DNA from 3 places in the Sideroxydans sp. CL21 genome. Region 3 is predicted to be linked to each of the others. Evidence: predicted binding sites of a transcription regulator. Region 3 holds the regulator's gene; each other region holds the start of a gene.
The links. Region 3 encodes sigma-54, which starts transcription at its own class of promoters, with help from an activator protein. Its sites were predicted from a motif close to TGGCACNNTTCCTGCT; they were not measured.
Positions count from the first base shown of each region.

Region 1: nifL (nitrogen fixation negative regulator NifL) is a predicted target of sigma-54. The motif match lies at 2,778-2,793, and genes of this name have one in related genera.
Region 2: QOY30_RS11360 (ammonium transporter) is a predicted target of sigma-54. The motif match lies at 3,568-3,583, and genes of this name have one in related genera.

Region 1 is NZ_LR699166.1:2,749,232-2,755,408, forward strand. Features, by position in the region: gene rsxC (electron transport complex subunit RsxC) at 1-1,213, opposite strand, end outside; gene QOY30_RS12890 (RnfABCDGE type electron transport complex subunit B) at 1,391-1,939, opposite strand; gene rsxA (electron transport complex subunit RsxA) at 1,999-2,574, opposite strand; gene nifL (nitrogen fixation negative regulator NifL) at 2,827-4,395, shown strand; gene nifA (nif-specific transcriptional activator NifA) at 4,385-5,938, shown strand.
Region 2 is NZ_LR699166.1:2,445,919-2,452,095, reverse strand. Features, by position in the region: gene QOY30_RS11375 (NADH-quinone oxidoreductase subunit M) at 1-1,382, shown strand, start outside; gene nuoN (NADH-quinone oxidoreductase subunit NuoN) at 1,390-2,838, shown strand; gene QOY30_RS11365 (NUDIX domain-containing protein) at 2,903-3,454, shown strand; gene QOY30_RS11360 (ammonium transporter) at 3,619-4,821, shown strand; gene hsdR (EcoAI/FtnUII family type I restriction enzme subunit R) at 5,515-6,177, shown strand, end outside.
Region 3 is NZ_LR699166.1:436,546-442,722, reverse strand. Features, by position in the region: gene QOY30_RS02210 (KpsF/GutQ family sugar-phosphate isomerase) at 1-612, shown strand, start outside; gene QOY30_RS02205 (KdsC family phosphatase) at 609-1,130, shown strand; gene lptC (LPS export ABC transporter periplasmic protein LptC) at 1,130-1,717, shown strand; gene lptA (lipopolysaccharide transport periplasmic protein LptA) at 1,698-2,297, shown strand; gene lptB (LPS export ABC transporter ATP-binding protein) at 2,294-3,016, shown strand; gene QOY30_RS02185 (RNA polymerase factor sigma-54) at 3,054-4,493, shown strand; gene hpf (ribosome hibernation-promoting factor, HPF/YfiA family) at 4,510-4,833, shown strand; gene QOY30_RS02175 (PTS sugar transporter subunit IIA) at 4,890-5,345, shown strand; gene hprK (HPr(Ser) kinase/phosphatase) at 5,356-6,177, shown strand, end outside.

The DNA of each region.
Region 1 (6,177 bases), 2.3 Mb from region 3:
CCTTCAACCCCAGCGCAACGGAGCCGGTCGAATCACCGGCGCGGATATGTGCAGCCATGTCCAGCGGCAGCAGCCCGACAGGGCATGCGCGCACGCAACTGGAACAGCGGATGCACGGGGCCGGCTGGACGCTGCCTATCTCGCCGGAGGTCAGCGCCAGCACACCGCTGCTGCCCTTTACGATAGGCACGGCAGCCGTTGCCAGTTCGATTCCCATCATCGGCCCGCCCAGCACCATGCGCGCCGGCTTGCCGGCAAAACCGCCACAGAACTGGAATAGTGTTTCGACCAGCGTTCCGATCGGCACTTCCAGATTGCCCGGTTCGACCACCGAACCGCCGCTCACCGTCACCAGCCGCGACACCAGGGGGCGACCGAAACGCACGGCATCGCGTACGGCAAAGGCCGTCGCGACGTTGTGCACCAGTACGCCGATGTCGGCAGTGCGTCCGTCTGCAGGCACTTCACGTCCTGTCAGCGCACGGATCATTTGCTTGTCCCATCCCATCGGGTACATCGCCGGAACGGCGATCACCCGGACTTCGGTGCCGTTTGCCGCAGCCTGCATGGCGGCAAGTGCCGCCGGTTTGTTCTCTTCGATGCCGACCATGATTTCGGTCGCACCCACTGCGTGCCGGATGAGGCGAACGCCCTCGACAATTTCGGCCGCCCGTTCGCGCATGAGCCGGTCATCGCAAGTGATATAGGGCTCGCACTCGCCGCCGTTGATGATGAGCGTGCGCACATTATTCTTGCGCGAGAGATTCAGTTTTACCGCAGAGGGAAAAGTCGCACCGCCCATGCCGACGATGCCCGCAGCGGCGACGCGTGCAGCAATCTCGTCCGGTGTCAGTGCAAATGGATCGGATACGATCTCCGTCTCTAGCCAGCGGTCTTCGCCGTCCGCTTCTATTGTTATCGTCGGCGCAGTCAGCCCGGACGGATGTGCCGCGGGGAAATCACCGATGGCGAGGATGCGCCCGGAAGTAGGCGCATGCACAGGAGCGGAAATGACGCCCTGGCCGGCGCCGATGAGTTGCCCCTTCAGCACCTTGTCGCCCACATTGACCAGAGGCTGTGCGGGCGCACCCACGTGTTGTAGCAGGGGCACGTACAGGCGCTTCGGCATGGGCAGAACGCGGATCGAACGATCCGCCGCCAATTCCTTGCAGCTTTCCGGATGCACCCCGCCACGTAATCGAAAGAGTTTCATAAAGCACCCTCATTAAAATGGAGCGGAATGCAACATGCAGTGAGCCGGATGCTTTGCAGCAGCCCTCGCAAGGAGGAGGCCGGTGGGTACCCCGTTGCTGCACAACGACCCTCCCGCACTCGCTGACGTTCACATCCCCACACGTGGGGCCCCTGCTCTCTGCTCATGCTGCACTCCTCACGCACTAACTGTCTGCATCGGTTGAATGACCGGCTTGTGCCAGTACCAGGCGTGCAGTGTCACCGGGATCGGCTGCAGTTTGATCGACTCGGTCGGGCAGACTTCCTCGCACTTGCCGCAGGCAGTGCACGCCTCGCGGAATACCGAATGCATCTGTTGTGCCGCACCCATGATTGCATCGGTGGGACATACCTTGAAGCAACGCGTGCAGCCGATGCATATTTCTTCCTTCACTTCGGCGATCATCGGCACGTTGTCTTTTACGTCGGAGAGATTGGCTTCGACACCGAGCTTCAATGCCAACGCCTGCACCACGGCACGGCCGCCGGGCGGGCACAGCGTGATGGGTGCGCTGCGGTCGGCCAAAGCTTGCGCAGCGCCCGCGCATCCGGGAAAGCCGCATTGGCCGCACTGCGAACCGGGCAGTATGGCCTGTATCTCTTCTATCAGCGGATTGCCTTCAACCTCGAGACGGCGTGCGGCATAGCCGAGGAAAAGTCCCATGGCTGAACCGAGGATAGTCAGGCTGACGACAGCGACGAACATTTTTTTCTCCTGATAATTTCCAGGTAGGGTGGGCACGTTTTTGTGCCCACCTTACATTTCTAAACAAGGCCGGCAAAGCCCATGAAGGCCAATGCCAGCAAACTTGCAGTAATGAATCCGATCGGTGCACCGATGAACGCACCCGGTACTTGCGCCAGCGCCAGGCGTTCGCGCAGACCAGCGAACAGCAACAGCACCAGGGTAAAACCGGCAGCCGAGCCGAAGCCGTAAAGCAAGCTGTTCGCAAAGGGCAGCTTCTCCTGCGTGGTCAGCAGCGGGATGCCCAGTACGGCGCAATTGGTAGTGATCAGCGGCAGGTAGATGCCCAGCACCTGGTACAGCGCAGGATTGGTTTTGCGTACCACCATCTCGGTGAACTGCACCACGACCGCGATGACCAGGATGTAAACCAGGATGCGCAGGTACACCATACCCAACGGCACCAGCAGCCAGTGTTCCAGCATCCAGCAGGATGCGGAAGCCATGGTCATCACGAAGGTCGTGGCCAGACCCATGCTGACTGCGGTATCGGTTTTCTTGGAGATGCCCATGAACGGACACAGCCCCAGGAATTTCACCAGCACCACGTTGTTCACCAGCACGGTGCTGAGCAGTAATAAAAGGTATTCGCGCATATCGATCTCCTGTGCTCCTTAGTGCAAGCGGCGTGCCAGAACGGACGGCAGAAAGGGAGCCGCACAAAATCAGGCGTTTGCTGCCGGAACGCACCAGACCAGTGCGGAAAACCTTTGTCGTTGTCGGGTCGGGCCGTGCGCCGATGTAGCAAACACGACAACCTGCCTGCCATTGACCGCATTGAGCCGGAACGGAAAATCAACGGCACAGATATTGCTGAACATGTCTCATACGCATGAATTGGGAACATCATGGCCAAGCCACCCGTACCGCACGAACCTAAACCGCAGGCATCCGCAGAAGAGCGCGGCAGCAACGTGCCAACGCATCTTTTCCGGCAGGCGGTGGAGCAAGCCGCGCTGGCGATCTCCATCACCGATGCGCGCGCCAACATCCTGTATGCGAACGCCGCTTTCCAGCGCATCACGGGCTACGGACAGCAAGAAGTCATCGGGCACAACGAATCCATTTTGTCGTACCACGTCACCCCCAAGCTGGTCTATGAATCCTTGTGGGCGCAGATACAAAGGCAGCGTCCGTGGAACGGCCTGCTGGTCAACAAGCGCAAGGACGGCAACCGCTACCTGGCGGACGTCACCATCACCCCGGTGGTGGGAGAAGAAGGCCTCACCACGCATTACCTCGGCATGCACCGCGACGTCACCGAAGTGCACCGGCTGGAACGCCAGGTGCAGAACCAGAAGACGCTGATCGAATCGGTGGTGGATGCGGCACAGGTTGCCATCGTGCTGCTCGACGAACAGGAGCGCGTGCTGCTGGACAATCAGGAATACAAGAAGCTGATCGGCGACCTCGGCAAGGAACCTGCGGTGAGGCTGCTTGCCGCGCTGCGCGCCCAAATGGGCGAGGTATTCACCAAAGCATATGACAAGCATCGCAACATCGCCGCGCGCGAGGTCTTCATCGAAAATCCCAACCGCCCGGCACGCTGGTTCTCCTGCGCGATATCGTGGTTCGAGGAACACGATGTCGGTGCGGATGCTTTCTACGACCCGCAGCGCCGCCACTACCTGCTGCTCACCATCCAGGACATCAGCGAACTCAAGCGCCAGCAGGAAGCGCTGCGCATCAACAGCCTGCGCGCTCTGTTGTCGGAACAGGAACGCATACAGGGTTTGCGCGAAACGCTGGCAGGCGCGGTGTACCAGCTGGAAGGTCCGCTCAACATGCTGAGTGCCGCCGCCAACATGATGGGAAGACGGCGCGAAACCGGCAGCGACCTGCCTGCCGCCGGTGCAATTGAAGAAGCGATCCAGAAAAGCCGCGAGGTGCTGGAGACGTTGCGCGCCTGCATCCCGGATCAGGGCAAGGAGGCCATGCAGCCGGTCAATCTGAACGAAGTGCTGGCCGATGTGCTCAAACTCACCACAGCCAGCCTGCTCGGTGCGGGCATCGTGGTGGAATGGGCGCCCTCGACCGAATCGTCGGTGGTGTCCGGGAATCCGGCGCAACTGACCAACCTGTTCAAGCAACTCGTTGCGAATGCCATCGAAGCGGTCAACGAGCGGCGCGGCGGGCAGCGTGAGTTGCGTCTTTCCTGCACATCCCGCCCCGATCATGTCGAAGTGTTCGTCGAAGATAGCGGACCGGGTATCGCCGATGACTTGCGCTTCAAGGTATTCCAGCCGTTCTTCACCACCAAGGGGGCCGCAAAACAGCATCTTGGTCTCGGCCTGGCCATGGCCCAGGAAGTCGTGAGCCGTCACGGCGGCACCATCGATATCGATCCGGAATATCACGCCGGTTGCCGCGTGCGCGTGCAACTGCCTTTCGCGACGGGAATGAATCATGCCCAATGATCGTATTGAAAGAAGGGCCGGACACGAAGTCGACCTGCTGCGTTCCGAACTGGACACGCTGTACCAGGTAAGCAAGGTATTGTCGCGTTCGCTCAACCTCAAGGAAACGCTCGACGGCGTGCTGCATGCGTTGCACGAGGGTGTGGCACTGGAACGCGGCATGGTCAGTCTTATCGACGCGGCCAGCGGCGAACTGCAGGTGTCGCTGGTATATGGCGTTTCGGACGCCGTCACCGAGGAAGTCAGTTATCAGCCCGGCGAAGGCGTAGTCGGCACCATCCTGAAGACCGGCAGCAGTATCGTGGTCGAATCTATCATGGATGAGCCGCGCTTCCTGAGCCGCATGGGCATCTATGATCCGCGAGGCGCTTTCGTCGGCGTACCCATCCGCGTCGGCCAGAAAGTGATCGGCGTGCTGGCGGCTCAGCCCGCGCCCAGCATCAACAGACAACTCGGCGAATACCAGCACTTTCTGGAAATGGTCGGCAATCTGATCGGCCAGAGCGTGCGCCTGTCGCAGGAAGTGGCGCAGGAAAAAAAGGAGATCGTCGAAGAACGGGATGTGCTGCGCCGCACCGTGCGCGGCCAGTACGGCTTCGACAACATCATCGGCCACACCCAGCCGATGCGCCGCATCTTCGAGCAAGTGCGGCTGGTGGCGAAGTGGAACACCACGGTGCTGATACGCGGCGAGACCGGTACCGGCAAGGAGTTGATCGCCAACGCCATCCATTACAACTCGCCGCGCGCGCGCGGAAGCTTCGTCAAGCTCAACTGCGCAGCCTTGCCGGAGACCTTGCTGGAATCCGAATTGTTCGGCCACGAGAAAGGGGCGTTCACAGGAGCCGTGGCGCAACGCAAGGGGCGCTTCGAGCAAGCTGAAGGCGGCACAGTGTTCCTCGACGAGATTGGCGAGATCTCCGCCTCTTTCCAGGCCAAGCTGCTGCGCGTGCTGCAGGAAGGCGAACTGGAACGCGTCGGCGGCACAAAAACCATCAAAGTGGATGTGCGCGTGGTTGCCGCCACGCACCGCGACCTGGAAGCGGAAGTGGAAAAAGGCCGCTTCCGTGAAGACTTGTATTACCGCCTTAACGTCATGCCGCTGTACTTGCCGCCGTTGCGCGACCGCATGGAAGACATCCCCGAGATCGCACGATTCCTGGTGGAGAAGGTCAGTACGCAACAGGGCAGACAGCTCAACTTGACCGATGCCGCACTGCGCATACTCATGCACCATGACTGGCCCGGCAATGTGCGCGAACTGGAAAACTGTCTGGAACGCGCTTCGGTGATGACCGAAGGCAACACGATAGACCGCGATGCCATCCTGCTCACCGGCATCGACGAAAAAATATCGGCAAGCCGCGGCGCAATCCAGGATCTCGATCTCGACGACCCCAATCTCGACGAACGCGAAAAAGTCATCGCCGCGCTGGAACAGGCCGGCTGGGTGCAAGCCAAGGCCGCGCGCCTGCTCGACATGACACCGCGCCAGATTGCGTACCGCATCCAGACGCTGAACATCAAGGTGCGGCAGATTTAAAACGATCCGTTCGTACTGAGCCTGATGGAACTACTGGTGAATCAACTAGCCATCTGACTAAGGCAGCAAGCTGCCAAGTCATCGGTTATAGCCATTCGACTAAGCCCGCAAGCGGGCAAGTCGCTGGTTATGTCGAAGTGTGAACGCCCTTCGACAGGCTCAGGGCGAACGTCTATTAAATGAAACCAATCCATCCTGAATACTGTGAAAACCCGCCCGGCATCAGGCAGGCATGCAAT
Region 2 (6,177 bases), 2.0 Mb from region 3:
CTTTGGTTGGCGCAATCCTGAGCTTCCTGATTACGATCCCGCTATATACCGGATTCGACCGCATGACCAGTGACATGCAGTTCGTCGAAATGAAAGACTGGGTCGCGCGTTTCAACATTCATTACCACCTTGGCGTGGACGGCATCTCGGTATTGTTCGTTCTGCTCAACAGTTTTTTCACGCCGCTGGTAGTAATTGCCGGCTGGAAGGTCATCGAAAAGCGCGTGTCGCAATACATGGCGGCGTTCCTGATCATGTCCGGTTTGGTCAATGGCGTGTTCGTCGCGCTGGATGCGATGCTGTTCTACGTGTTCTGGGAAGCGATGCTGATTCCGATGTTCATCATCATCGGCGTGTGGGGCGGACCTAACCGCGTGTATGCCGCACTCAAGTTTTTTCTCTACACCTTGCTCGGCTCGTTGTTGATGCTGGTTGCTTTGCTTTATCTGTACCATCAGTCCGGCGGCAGTTTCGAGATTCTGGACTTCCACCGTATGGCCATGCCATCGATGACCGCACAGATTCTGGTATTCATCGCCTTCTTCATGGCGTTCTCGGTGAAAGTGCCGATGTTTCCGGTACACACCTGGTTGCCGGATGCCCACGTTGAAGCACCTACCGGCGGTTCCGTCGTGCTGGCAGCGATCATGCTGAAAGTCGGTGCTTACGGCTTTATTCGTTTCTCCCTGCCCATTGTGCCGGATGCCAGCCACTATCTGGCACCGGTGATGATCACGCTGTCGCTGATTGCGGTGGTATATATCGGACTGGTTGCGCTCACCCAGTCGGACATGAAGAAGCTGGTTGCTTATTCTTCCATTTCGCACATGGGTTTCGTTACCCTGGGCTTTTTCATTTTCAATGCCTACGGGATGGAAGGCGCATTGTTGCAGATGATCTCGCACGGATTCGTGGCGGGCGCGCTGTTCCTGTGTATCGGCGTGTTGTATGACCGCGTGCACTCGCGCCAGATCGTCGATTACGGTGGTGTCGCAAAGAAAATGCCGATATTCGCCGCATTCTTCATGCTGTTTTCCATGGCCAACAGCGGTTTGCCGGGCACCAGCGGATTCGTGGGTGAATTCATGGTGATCATGGGGGCGGTGAAAGCCAACTTCTGGTATGCCTTCCTCGCGGCCAGCACACTGATCTTTGGCGCGGCCTATACGCTATGGATGTACAAGCGCGTGATTTTCGGTGCCATTACCAACGACCATGTCGCACACCTGCGCGACATCGGGGGGCGCGAGAAACTCGTCTTCGTCTTGCTGACGGTCGCTGTGTTGGGCATGGGTTTGTATCCCTTGCCGTTCGCCGACATCATGCATACAACGGTGAACGATCTGCTGGTGCATCTGGCTACTCCCAAAGTTTTGAATTGAGGAAAACATGAATCTTCTCTCCTCCCTGTCCCCGGCCTACGCAGAGATATTCCTGCTTGTGATGGTGTGCACAATCCTCATCGCGGATCTGTTCATCGTGAATCAAACCAAGACAATCACTTACCTGCTGGTGCAACTCACCTTGCTGGGTTGCTCGCTGATCACAGTATCGACGCATGAGGACGGCATCGTCCATATGTTCCACCATATGTTCGTGGATGATCTCATGTCGGACGTACTCAAGCTGCTGACCTACCTGTCGGTCTCCATGATGCTGGTGTATTCGCGCAGCTATCTGATGGCGCGCGGATTGTTCACCGGCGAGTTCCTGGCGCTGGTCCTGTTTGCCACACTGGGCATGATGGTGATGATATCCGCCAGCAACTTTCTCTCACTGTATCTCGGTTTGGAAGTGCTTGCATTGAGCCTGTATACCCTGGTTGCTTTGCAACGCGACTCGGCAGTCGCCACCGAATCGGCGATGAAATACTTCATCCTCGGCGCGATGGCCTCCGGTTTCCTGCTCTATGGCATGTCCATGCTTTATGGCGCGACCGGCTCGCTGGATGTGAACCGCATTGCCGAAGTCATACACCAGGGCACGGCGAACAAGGCGCTGCTTGTGTTCGGCCTGGCCTTCATCGTGGCAGGATTGGCGTTCAAGATTGGCGCTGTTCCCTTCCATATGTGGGTGCCCGATGTATATCAGGGCGCGCCTACCGCGATGACGATGTTCATCGGCTCCGCACCCAAACTGGCGGCCTTCGCTTTCATCATGCGCCTTCTGGTAGAAGCGCTGCAACCGCTGATGATCGACTGGTCCGGGATGTTGATGATCCTGGCCGTGCTGTCGATGGCCGTGGGGAATATCACCGCCATCGCGCAGACCAACCTCAAGCGCATGTTCGCGTATTCGACCATCGCCCACATGGGTTTCCTGCTCATCGGCGTGTTGAGCGGAACGCTTGAAGGTTACGGTTCCTCCATGTTCTATGCTGTGGTCTATGTGCTGATGAGCCTGGGCGGTTTCGGCATGATCATGCTGTTGTCGCGCGAAGGTTTCGAGGCGGACAATCTCAACGACTTCAAGGGACTCAACCAGCGCAGCCCGTGGCTTGCGTTCATGATGCTGCTGCTGATGTTCTCCATGGCCGGTGTACCGCCGACGGTCGGGTTCTACGCCAAGTTCTCAGTGCTGAACGCGGCAGTTCAGACCGGACATCTCCCGCTGGTCGTGATGGCTGTGCTGTTCTCGCTGATCGGTGCCTTCTACTACCTGCGTATCGTCAAGCTGATGTATTTCGACGCGCCGGAGAGCCACGAGAAACTCTACATCCAGCCGGACAGCAGCCTGCTCATTTCCATCAACGGATTGGCGGTGCTGGCACTTGGCATGCTACCCAATACACTGATGTCTGTGTGTGCCGTCTCGGTGCAGCAATCGTTGCTGCACTGATTGATAACATGTTTTGAATAAACACTCCCGCCACGGCGGGAGTGTTCGTTTGAGGAGAATGAATATGGATCTGACCGAGAAACAACTCGATAGCCAAGTGATGTACAACGGCGGTTTCATTGAAGTACTCAAGGATACTGTGCTGTTGCCGGACGGCAGCAAGAGCTCGCGCGAGTACATCACCCATCCCGGCGCCGTGGCGATGCTTGCCATGCTGGATAACGGCAATCTGGTAATGGAGCGACAGTTTCGCTATCCCCTGCATCGCGAATTTATCGAACTGCCCGCCGGCAAGATCGACGGCGGTGAAGACATCCTCGTCACCGCCCAGCGCGAACTGCTGGAAGAGACCGGCTACGTGGCGAGCGAATGGATACATCTCACCACAGCCTGGCCGTGCATCGGCTATTCCGACGAGCGTATGGAGTATTTTCTTGCGCGCGGATTGAAGCATGTGGGCAGCAAGCTGGACGAGGGGGAATTCCTTGAAGTGTTCGAACTTTCCCTGGATGAAGCTATCGAGTGGATACGGCTAGGCAAGATCACCGATAGCAAAACGATCGTCGGACTGTTCTGGCTGGAAAAAGCATTAAATGGGTGCTGGCCTGCACCATAGTAAGGCGCCAATGTGGTGCATTAATAATTTAATGGCACCAAGATGGTGAATTTATTTTCCTCGAATATTCACTTAAAAATAAAAAAACTATATAAATCAATATATGATTTGTCTGGCACAAGGCTTGCTCGCGTTCCTCCGGATTGCACTTATTTGGAGAGATGATGGAAAACCTGAAGGTCGGAACGGATGCATTATTTATCTTGTTGGGCGCGATAATGGTGCTGGCAATGCACGCTGGGTTCGCATTTCTGGAACTCGGTACCGTACGGAAAAAGAATCAGGTCAACGCATTGGTGAAGATACTTTCCGATTTCGCCATTTCGACACTGGCGTATTTCTTTATCGGTTACAGCATAGCTTACGGTGTCAATTTTTTTTCGGGTGCGGAAGAACTGGCCCAGAAGAACGGGTATGAGCTGGTCAAGTTTTTCTTCCTGCTCACATTCGCAGCTGCCATTCCAGCCATCGTATCCGGCGGCGTGGCCGAGCGAGCGCGTTTCAATCCCATGCTCGCCGCTACTTTCGTGCTGGTCGGCTTCGTCTACCCCTTCTTTGAAGGCATCGCCTGGAACCATCGCTTCGGTGTTCAAAATTGGTTGAATGCCAGCTTCGGTGCGGAATTCCACGATTTCGCAGGGTCAGTGGTCGTGCATGCCGTCGGCGGCTGGATAGGCTTGGCAGCCGTGCTGATGCTCGGTTCGCGCCATGGGCGTTACAACAAGGATGGCCGCATCTCCGCTCATCCTCCTTCCAGCATTCCCTTTCTGGCGCTCGGTGCATGGGTGCTGACTGTGGGCTGGTTCGGCTTCAATGTCATGTCGGCACAGACCATAGACAAGATCAGCGGCCTGGTCGCCGTGAATTCCCTGATGGCAATGGTTGGCGGCACACTGGTCGCCTTGTGGGCTGGCAGAAACGACCCGGGCTTTGTGCATAACGGCCCACTCGCAGGGCTGGTGGCGGTGTGCGCGGGTTCCGATTTGATGCACCCTCTTGGTGCTTTAATCACCGGCGGTGTGGCAGGTGGATTGTTTGTCTGGATGTTCACTCTCACACAGAACCGCTGGAAGATCGACGACGTACTCGGTGTATGGCCATTGCATGGGCTTTGCGGCGCATGGGGCGGCATCGCTGCAGGTATCTTTGGTGCAAAAGCACTGGGCGGAATCGGCGGGGTGAGCATCATGTCGCAACTCATCGGCACCATTCTTGGAATAGCCATCGCATTGATCGGCGGTTTTGTCGTGTATGGCGTGCTGAAAAAAACCATCGGCATCCGTCTCACTCAGGAAGAGGAATTCAACGGTGCCGACCTGAGTATCCACAAGATCACCGCCACGGCGGAGCGCGAGTCGGGTTGGTAAGTATTGGTGATGATGGGAAACAATAAAGTCTGTCGGGTTGTAATTAAGTCTGTCGGGATAAGCTAGTCAGTTTCAACTGGATATTGAGAAATCGACTACCTTTATTAATTGGGAAATATGGAGATAAACAATGAGTGGTTATGTCGGGTTGGTCTTGCTGTGGGTTTGGGTGTTTGGATTTCTTGGAACTCTAATCTACTTGCACAAGAAAAAGTATTTCCCGAAAGACAGTGGAGAAAAAATACTGACTCACGGGCATTGATAAAAATGAGCACAGCGATCAGGTCGCTGTGCTCATTTTCTATGGGGTATCCGTAATCAGCGGTTGATAATGAATTTTTAGATGAAATTCAAGCTGAAACCAGATCGTATTTGGTGGTTGATTTGGAATTGTGATGATCGTTTCAAATCGACCGAAGCAGACCGTCAAGAGTATTTCAAGGAGGGCTCACTCCTCGGCCTGAGCGAACGCAGGTGATTTCCTGAAAATGAAGTCGGCGCGGCCTGCTGCGAGGTCCGCTCCCAACTTATTAGGACAAACACTAAAATCCTTTCGGTCATAAATTTCCACCATCAAGATCAAACCAGTAAGTGATAATCAGTGTTATCACTAGTTATCCTTGTGTATCAAGTGAATGGTAAACTCCGTTCTCAAGAACAATCCACGGTCTGCATGCTGCCGACAAACCATACATGGATAAACGGGACTTATCAGAGCGCGACATCTGTACCAAGTTCATTACTCCGGCTATTCAGCAAGCGGGGTGGCAACAGCACCAATTTCGAGAGGAAGTGCAGCTCACAGACGGTCGCGTCATGGTGCGAGGTAAATTGGCTGCGCGCATCAAGAATCCCGATGCCAAAGGCGGGCCGAAGCGTGCCGACTTTGTGCTTTACGCAAGCCCCAACGTTCCTATCGCGGTAGTCGAAGCCAAGCAGGCAAAATTTCAGGTGGGACAAGGCATGCCGCAGGCATTGCTGTATGCCGAAATGCTGGATGCCCCCTTTGCGCTCAGCAGCAACGGCGAAGGCTTTCTGCTGCATGACCGCACCGGCCTGACGCAGCCGGTTGAGCGCGAGCTACAACTCGGCGAATTCCCCTCACTGGCCGATCTCTGGCCCTTGTATCAGCAGTGGAAAGGGTTAGCAGCCCCCGCCGCCGTTCAACTCATCGAGCAACCATATCACACGGACGGTAGCGGTCGCGAGCCGCGCTATTACCAGCGCGTGGCGATTAACCGCGCCATTGAAGCCATCGCCAAGGGGCAGCAACGCGTGCTGCTGGTCATGGCGACCGGCACCGGAAAGACCTATACCGCGTTCCAGATCATCTGGCGACTGTGGAAAGCAAAATCC
Region 3 (6,177 bases):
ATCAGCCTGACCGGCAATCCCCAATCCAGCCTGGCGCTGGCGGCGGATGCGCATCTCGACGGTTCCGTGGCACAGGAGGCCTGCCCCATGGGCCTCGCTCCCACGGCCAGCACCACGGCCGCACTCGCGCTGGGCGATGCGCTGGCCGTAGCCTTGCTCGATGCCAAAGGTTTCGGCGAAGAAGATTTCGCGCGTTCACATCCCGGCGGCAGCCTGGGGCGCCGCCTGCTTACCCATGTGAGCGACGTCATGCATACCAACGCCAGTATCCCGTCCGTTCCGAACAATGCGACGCTGGCCGATGCGGTGCTGGAGATTTCGCGCAAAGGGCTGGGCATGACCGCCATCGTGGACGACACAAAACATCTGCTCGGCATCTATACCGATGGCGACCTGCGCCGCACGCTGGAAAAGAAAGTGGACTTCAGCACCACGCCGGTCAACACCGTCATGTCGAAAAACCCGCGCTGCATTGGCCCCGACGCGCTGGCGGTCGACGCAGTGCAGATGATGGAGAAATACAACATCAGCCAGTTGCCGGTCGTGGACGACCACAAGAGACTGGTCGGTGCACTGAACATGCACGACCTGCTGAAAGCCAAGGTCATATGACGCTCGCCGAAAGAATCAAACCACTGCGCTTGGTCGCCTTCGATGTGGACGGCGTGCTGACCGACGGCGGGCTGTACCTTTCGGATTCCGGTGAAGAGTTCAAACGCTTCAATTCGCTCGACGGGCATGGCTTGAAAATGCTCAAGGCATCCGGGGTGGAACTGGCCATCATCACCGGCCGCACATCGCGTTGCGTGGAGCAGCGCGCAAAGAATCTCGGGATTGCGCGTTTGTATCAGGGCGTGGAAGACAAGCTCGCGGTAATGCAATCGCTGCTGGCGGAATTGAAACTGGCGCCGGAAGCCGCCGCCTTCATGGGCGACGACGTGGTCGATTTGCCGGTGATGCGCCGGGTCGGATTGGCCCTGAGCGTACCCGCAGCGCCGCAAGTGGTGCGCGACCATGCACATTACGTCAGCCTGCGCGAAGCAGGGCATGGCGCGGTGCGGGAAGTGTGCGAAATGATCCTTGGCGCGCAAGGCACATTAGACGCGCAACTCGCGCCCTACCTGAAGTGATGTTCGCTACCCGCGTCTTCGAAAAAGCCCGCTCATGGCTGCCCTTGCTGCCTTTGCTGCTGATGCTGGCGGCAACCTATTGGCTCAATTTGCAGGTGCAGCCGTTGCCGCAAGCGGAGAGCCAGCAGCGCCACGATGTCGACTACTATGTCGACAACTTCACTGCAACCTCGCTGAACATCCTGGGCCAGCCCCGCTTCATCCTGAAAGCAGAAAAACTGTGGCATTACCCGGACGACGACACCACACACTTGCAGATGCCGCACCTCACGAGTCTATCCCCCGGTCGTCCGCCGACGCTCACCACGTCTCTAACCGGGATGCTTACCAGCAAAGGCGACGAAGTGTACCTCTACGATGAGGTGCACATCGTGCGCCCTGCCACGGCCGACTCCCTCGAACAGGACTTCACCACCGATTACCTGCATGCCATCCCCGACCGCGACTTTGCCGAGACCGACCGGGCTGTGGTGATGAGCGACAAGTACAACGTCATCAATGCTGTCGGCATGCAACTCGATAACAAAGCGGGCACGGTCAAGCTGCTGTCGCACGTCAGAGCCACCCATGAGCCAATCCCGCACTAACGCCGCCGCGCTGTGCGGCCTGCTGCTCCTGATCTGGAGCGGCCTGCTGCACGCCGAAGATGCGGATCGCGACAAACCCATCCATCTGGAGTCGGATCGCGTCGTCGTCGATGACGTCAAGCAAGTCAGCGTGTTCGAGGGCGAAGTCGAACTCACCCAGGGAACGATCCGCATCCGGGCGGAAAAAGTCGTCGTGACGCAGGACAAACTGGGCTTCAAGCATTGCACCGCCACCGGACACCTCGCCAATTTCCGCCAGAAACAGGAAGGCACGGATCAGTACATGGAAGGTTACGGTGAACGAATCGTGTACGATACCCGTGCCGAGGTTGTCGATTTCTACGTGCACGCCCGCGTCAAGCGCGAACTGGACGATGTGCAGGGAGACCACATCGAGTACAGTACCCGTACCGAGGTGTTCAAGGTGTTTGGCGATCCCGCTCATGCCAACGACCCGAACAAGGGCCGCGTGCATGCGGTGATCCAGCCAAAAGCCGAAGAGAGCCCCGACAAACCCGCGCCCAAGAATGCGCCGCTCACCATCGAATCCAGCCCGACATTGACCAACGAAAAACCATGAGTGAACTCAGAACCGTCTCGCTGAACAAGCGCTATCGCGCCCGCACTGTAGTGCATGATGTATCGCTGTCCGTAAAAAGCGGCGAAGTGGTCGGGTTGCTGGGACCAAACGGTGCGGGCAAGACCACCAGCTTCTACATGATCGTCGGCCTGGTCGCTGCGGACGGCGGCGAGATATTCATCGACGACCAGGAAATCACGCACCTCCCCATCCATCGTCGCGCGCGCCTCGGTCTGGCCTATCTGCCGCAGGAAGCCTCCATTTTCCGCCGCCTGACCGTGACCGAAAACATCCGGGCCGTGCTGGAGTTGCAGGGTTATGCCGATGCCGAGATGGACCTGCGGCTGGAAGCGTTGCTGAACGATCTGCACATTACCCATATCCGCGACAATCCGGCCATCAGCCTGTCCGGCGGCGAACGGCGGCGGGTGGAAATCGCCCGTTCGCTGGCAACCGACCCGCGCTTCATCCTGCTCGACGAACCTTTCGCCGGGGTCGATCCCATCGCCGTGATCGACATCCAGAAGATCATCCGTTTCCTCAAGGAACGCGGTATCGGCGTACTCATTACGGACCATAACGTGCGCGAGACGCTGGGTATCTGCGACCGCGCTTACATTATCAACGCCGGTTCGGTAATGGCGGAGGGCAATCCCGACGAAATCATCTATAATGAGGGCGTGAGGAAGGTGTATTTGGGCGAACACTTCAAGCTGTAAAGATCAGGATAAAACCGCCACTCACCGAATAGCCACGATGAAACACTCTCTCCAACTCAGGCAATCCCAACAACTGATGCTCACGCCCCAGTTGCAGCAGGCCATCAAGCTGCTGCAACTTTCGACGCTGGAGATCAATCAGGAGACTGCGCGCCTGCTGGACGAGAATCCCTTCCTTGAGCGCGAGGACGACAGTACCAACCAGACCTATAGCGGCAACAGCAGCTCCGACATCCCCGCCCCTTCCGGCAGTACCGAAACGAGCAGCGCCCCTGCCGAAGCTGAATCACGCAAAGACGACGGCAACGAATGGCCCGAACCTACGTTCTCTTCATCGTCATCCTCGTCCGGCCCTGACGACGAGGACGACGGCTATTCCGAAGTCGCCGCCGAGAAACCCAGCATGCGTGAGCACTTGCTCTGGGAATTGAACATGAGCCAGATGGATCCGCGCGACAAGAAGATCATCGGACTACTCATCGACGCGCTGGACGAAAATGCCTACCTGTCGCAACCGTTGGAAGAAATTTTCGAACTGCTGCCGCCCGAACTGGACATTTCGCTGGACGATCTGGAAACGGCTCTGGTGCAGTTGCAATATCTGGATGCACCCGGTATCGGCGCACGCAACCTGAGCGAATGCCTGGCATTGCAACTGCGTGCCATGCCGGAAGATATACCGGGCCGCGATCTGGCATTGGCCATTGTCAGCGATCATCTGGACTTGCTGGCCGCGCGGGATTTCAGCAAATTGAAAAAGGCCCTGCGCTGCGACGATGACGCCTTGCGCTGCGCACAGGATCTGATCGTGCATCTGCAACCCAAACCCGGTTCGGCCTTCGAGCATCGTGCTGCGGACTATGTGGTGCCGGACGTACTGGTGGAACGCCACGGCGGCATCTGGCGCGCACGTTTGAATCCGGAAGCCATGCCGCGCCTGCGCATCAATCAGGTGTATGCCAACATCCTGCAACAGCGCAACGAGAAGAACGCGCAGGAAATGGCCGGGCAACTGCAGGAAGCGCGCTGGTTCATCAAAAACCTGCAGCAACGTTTCGAAACTATTTTGCGCGTATCGCAGGCCATCGTCGAAAGGCAGCGCCAGTTCTTCGAGCACGGTGACATCGCCATGCGCCCGCTGGTGCTGCGCGAGATCGCCGAACAACTCGAACTGCATGAATCCACCATTTCGCGCGTGACTACACAGAAGTTCATGCTCACCCCGCGCGGCATCTACGAATTCAAATACTTCTTCGGCAGCGGCCTTGCCACCGAAGCGGGCGGTGCGTGCTCATCCACCGCCATCCGTGCACTGATCAAGCAATTGGTCAGCGAGGAAGACGGGAAACACCCGCTCACCGACAGTCGCATGTCAGAAATCCTGGCACAGCAGGGCATTCTAGTCGCCCGCCGTACCGTGGCAAAATACCGCGAGGGGATGAACATCCTTCCGGTAAATCTTCGTAAATCACTCTAACCAAAAGGAGCAGGCCATGAACCTCAACCTCACAGGACGTCACCTCGAAATCACGCCGGCCATCCGCGAACATGTGCTCAGCAAACTGGACAAGGTCAAACGCCATTTCGACAACGTGATCGACATCAACGTGATCCTGTCTGTGGACAAGCTGGTGCAGAAAGCCGAAGCCAACGTCCATGTTTCCGGCAAAGCCATCTTCGCCGAAACCGAGGACAGCAACCTGTATGTGGCCATAGACGCACTGGTCGATTCGCTGGACCGCCAGGTGTTGAAACACAAGGAAAAGTACACCGCGCGTCGCCATGACGAAACCGGCAAGCAAAGCGCAGCAGACTGAAGCGATGCGGGGCAACCAGAAGTGGTTGCCCCGTTTTCTTGTTATGGTGAAATAGTATGAGCCTGATCAGCAAAATTCTAACCCCTGAATGTGTCCTGCTGGACAACGAGTCCACCAGCAAAAAACGCGTATTCGAACGTGTCGGCTTATTGTTCGAAAACACGCTCCATATCGGACGCAGCCAGGTGTTCGACAGCCTGTTCGCTCGCGAAAAACTAGGTTCCACCGGATTGGGGCAAGGAGTAGCCATCCCGCATGGCAGGGTGAAAGGTCTGCGCGAAGCTGCAGCTGCCTTCGTCAAAATGCAGAACCCCATCCCTTTCGACGCACCGGACGGATTGCCGGTGAGTTTCATTTTTGTGTTGCTCGTTCCCGAACGTGCAACCGACCTGCATCTGCAACTGTTGGGCGAATTGGCGCAGATGTTCTGCGACAAATCGTTCCGCGAAAAATTGCAGGCCACCGACGATACTGTCGCGATCCACAAACTCTTCGTCGACTGGCAGGGATAAGGAAATCCATATGGCTCAGGTCAACATCCAGCAACTCTTCGAGGACAAGCAGGAACGCCTGGGCCTGACCTGGGTGGGCGGCGCAAAGGGCGGTGACCGCATGCTTGAGAGCGAGATCGTCAACGCTTCCAACCGCGGCCTGATCGGCCACATGAATGTGATCCATCCGAACTGGGTACAGGTATTCAGCAGCACCGAACTCGATTATCTGCATGCGCTCTCGCCTTCCGATCTGGCCGTTACGCTGACGCAGTTGGAACAAAGCGAGCCTCTATGTCTGATCGTGGCGGGCGAGACCGAGATACCAAAGGGTCTGCTGGACTTCGCCAATCGCACCCATACCCCGTTGTTCCAGTCACCCTTGGGCAGCGTGCAACTGATGTGGATGATTCGCCACTACATCGTCAAGGGGCTGGCCGATTCGACCACGCGCCACGGCGTTTTTCTCGATGCGCTCGGCGTCGGCGTCATGATCACCGGCGACAGCGGCGTGGGCAAGAGCGAGCTGGCGCTGGAACTGATCACGCGCGGTAGCGGACTGGTGGCCGACGACATCACCGAGTTGTATCGCATCTCGCCGGAGACGCTGGAAGGACGCTGCCCGGAATTGTTGCGCGACTTCCTGGAAGTGCGCGGCCTGGGCATGCTCAACATTCGCACCATGTTCGGCGAGACAGCGGTGCGCCGCAAGAAGAGCCTCAAGCTGATCGTGCATCTTTATCGTCCGCCGCACGACGACCTTTCCAAACTGGAGCGCCTGCCGACTTCCGGCTTCGAGGAGATCATGGGCGTCAAAATCAGCAAGGTCGAGCTGCCCGTGATGGCAGGCCGC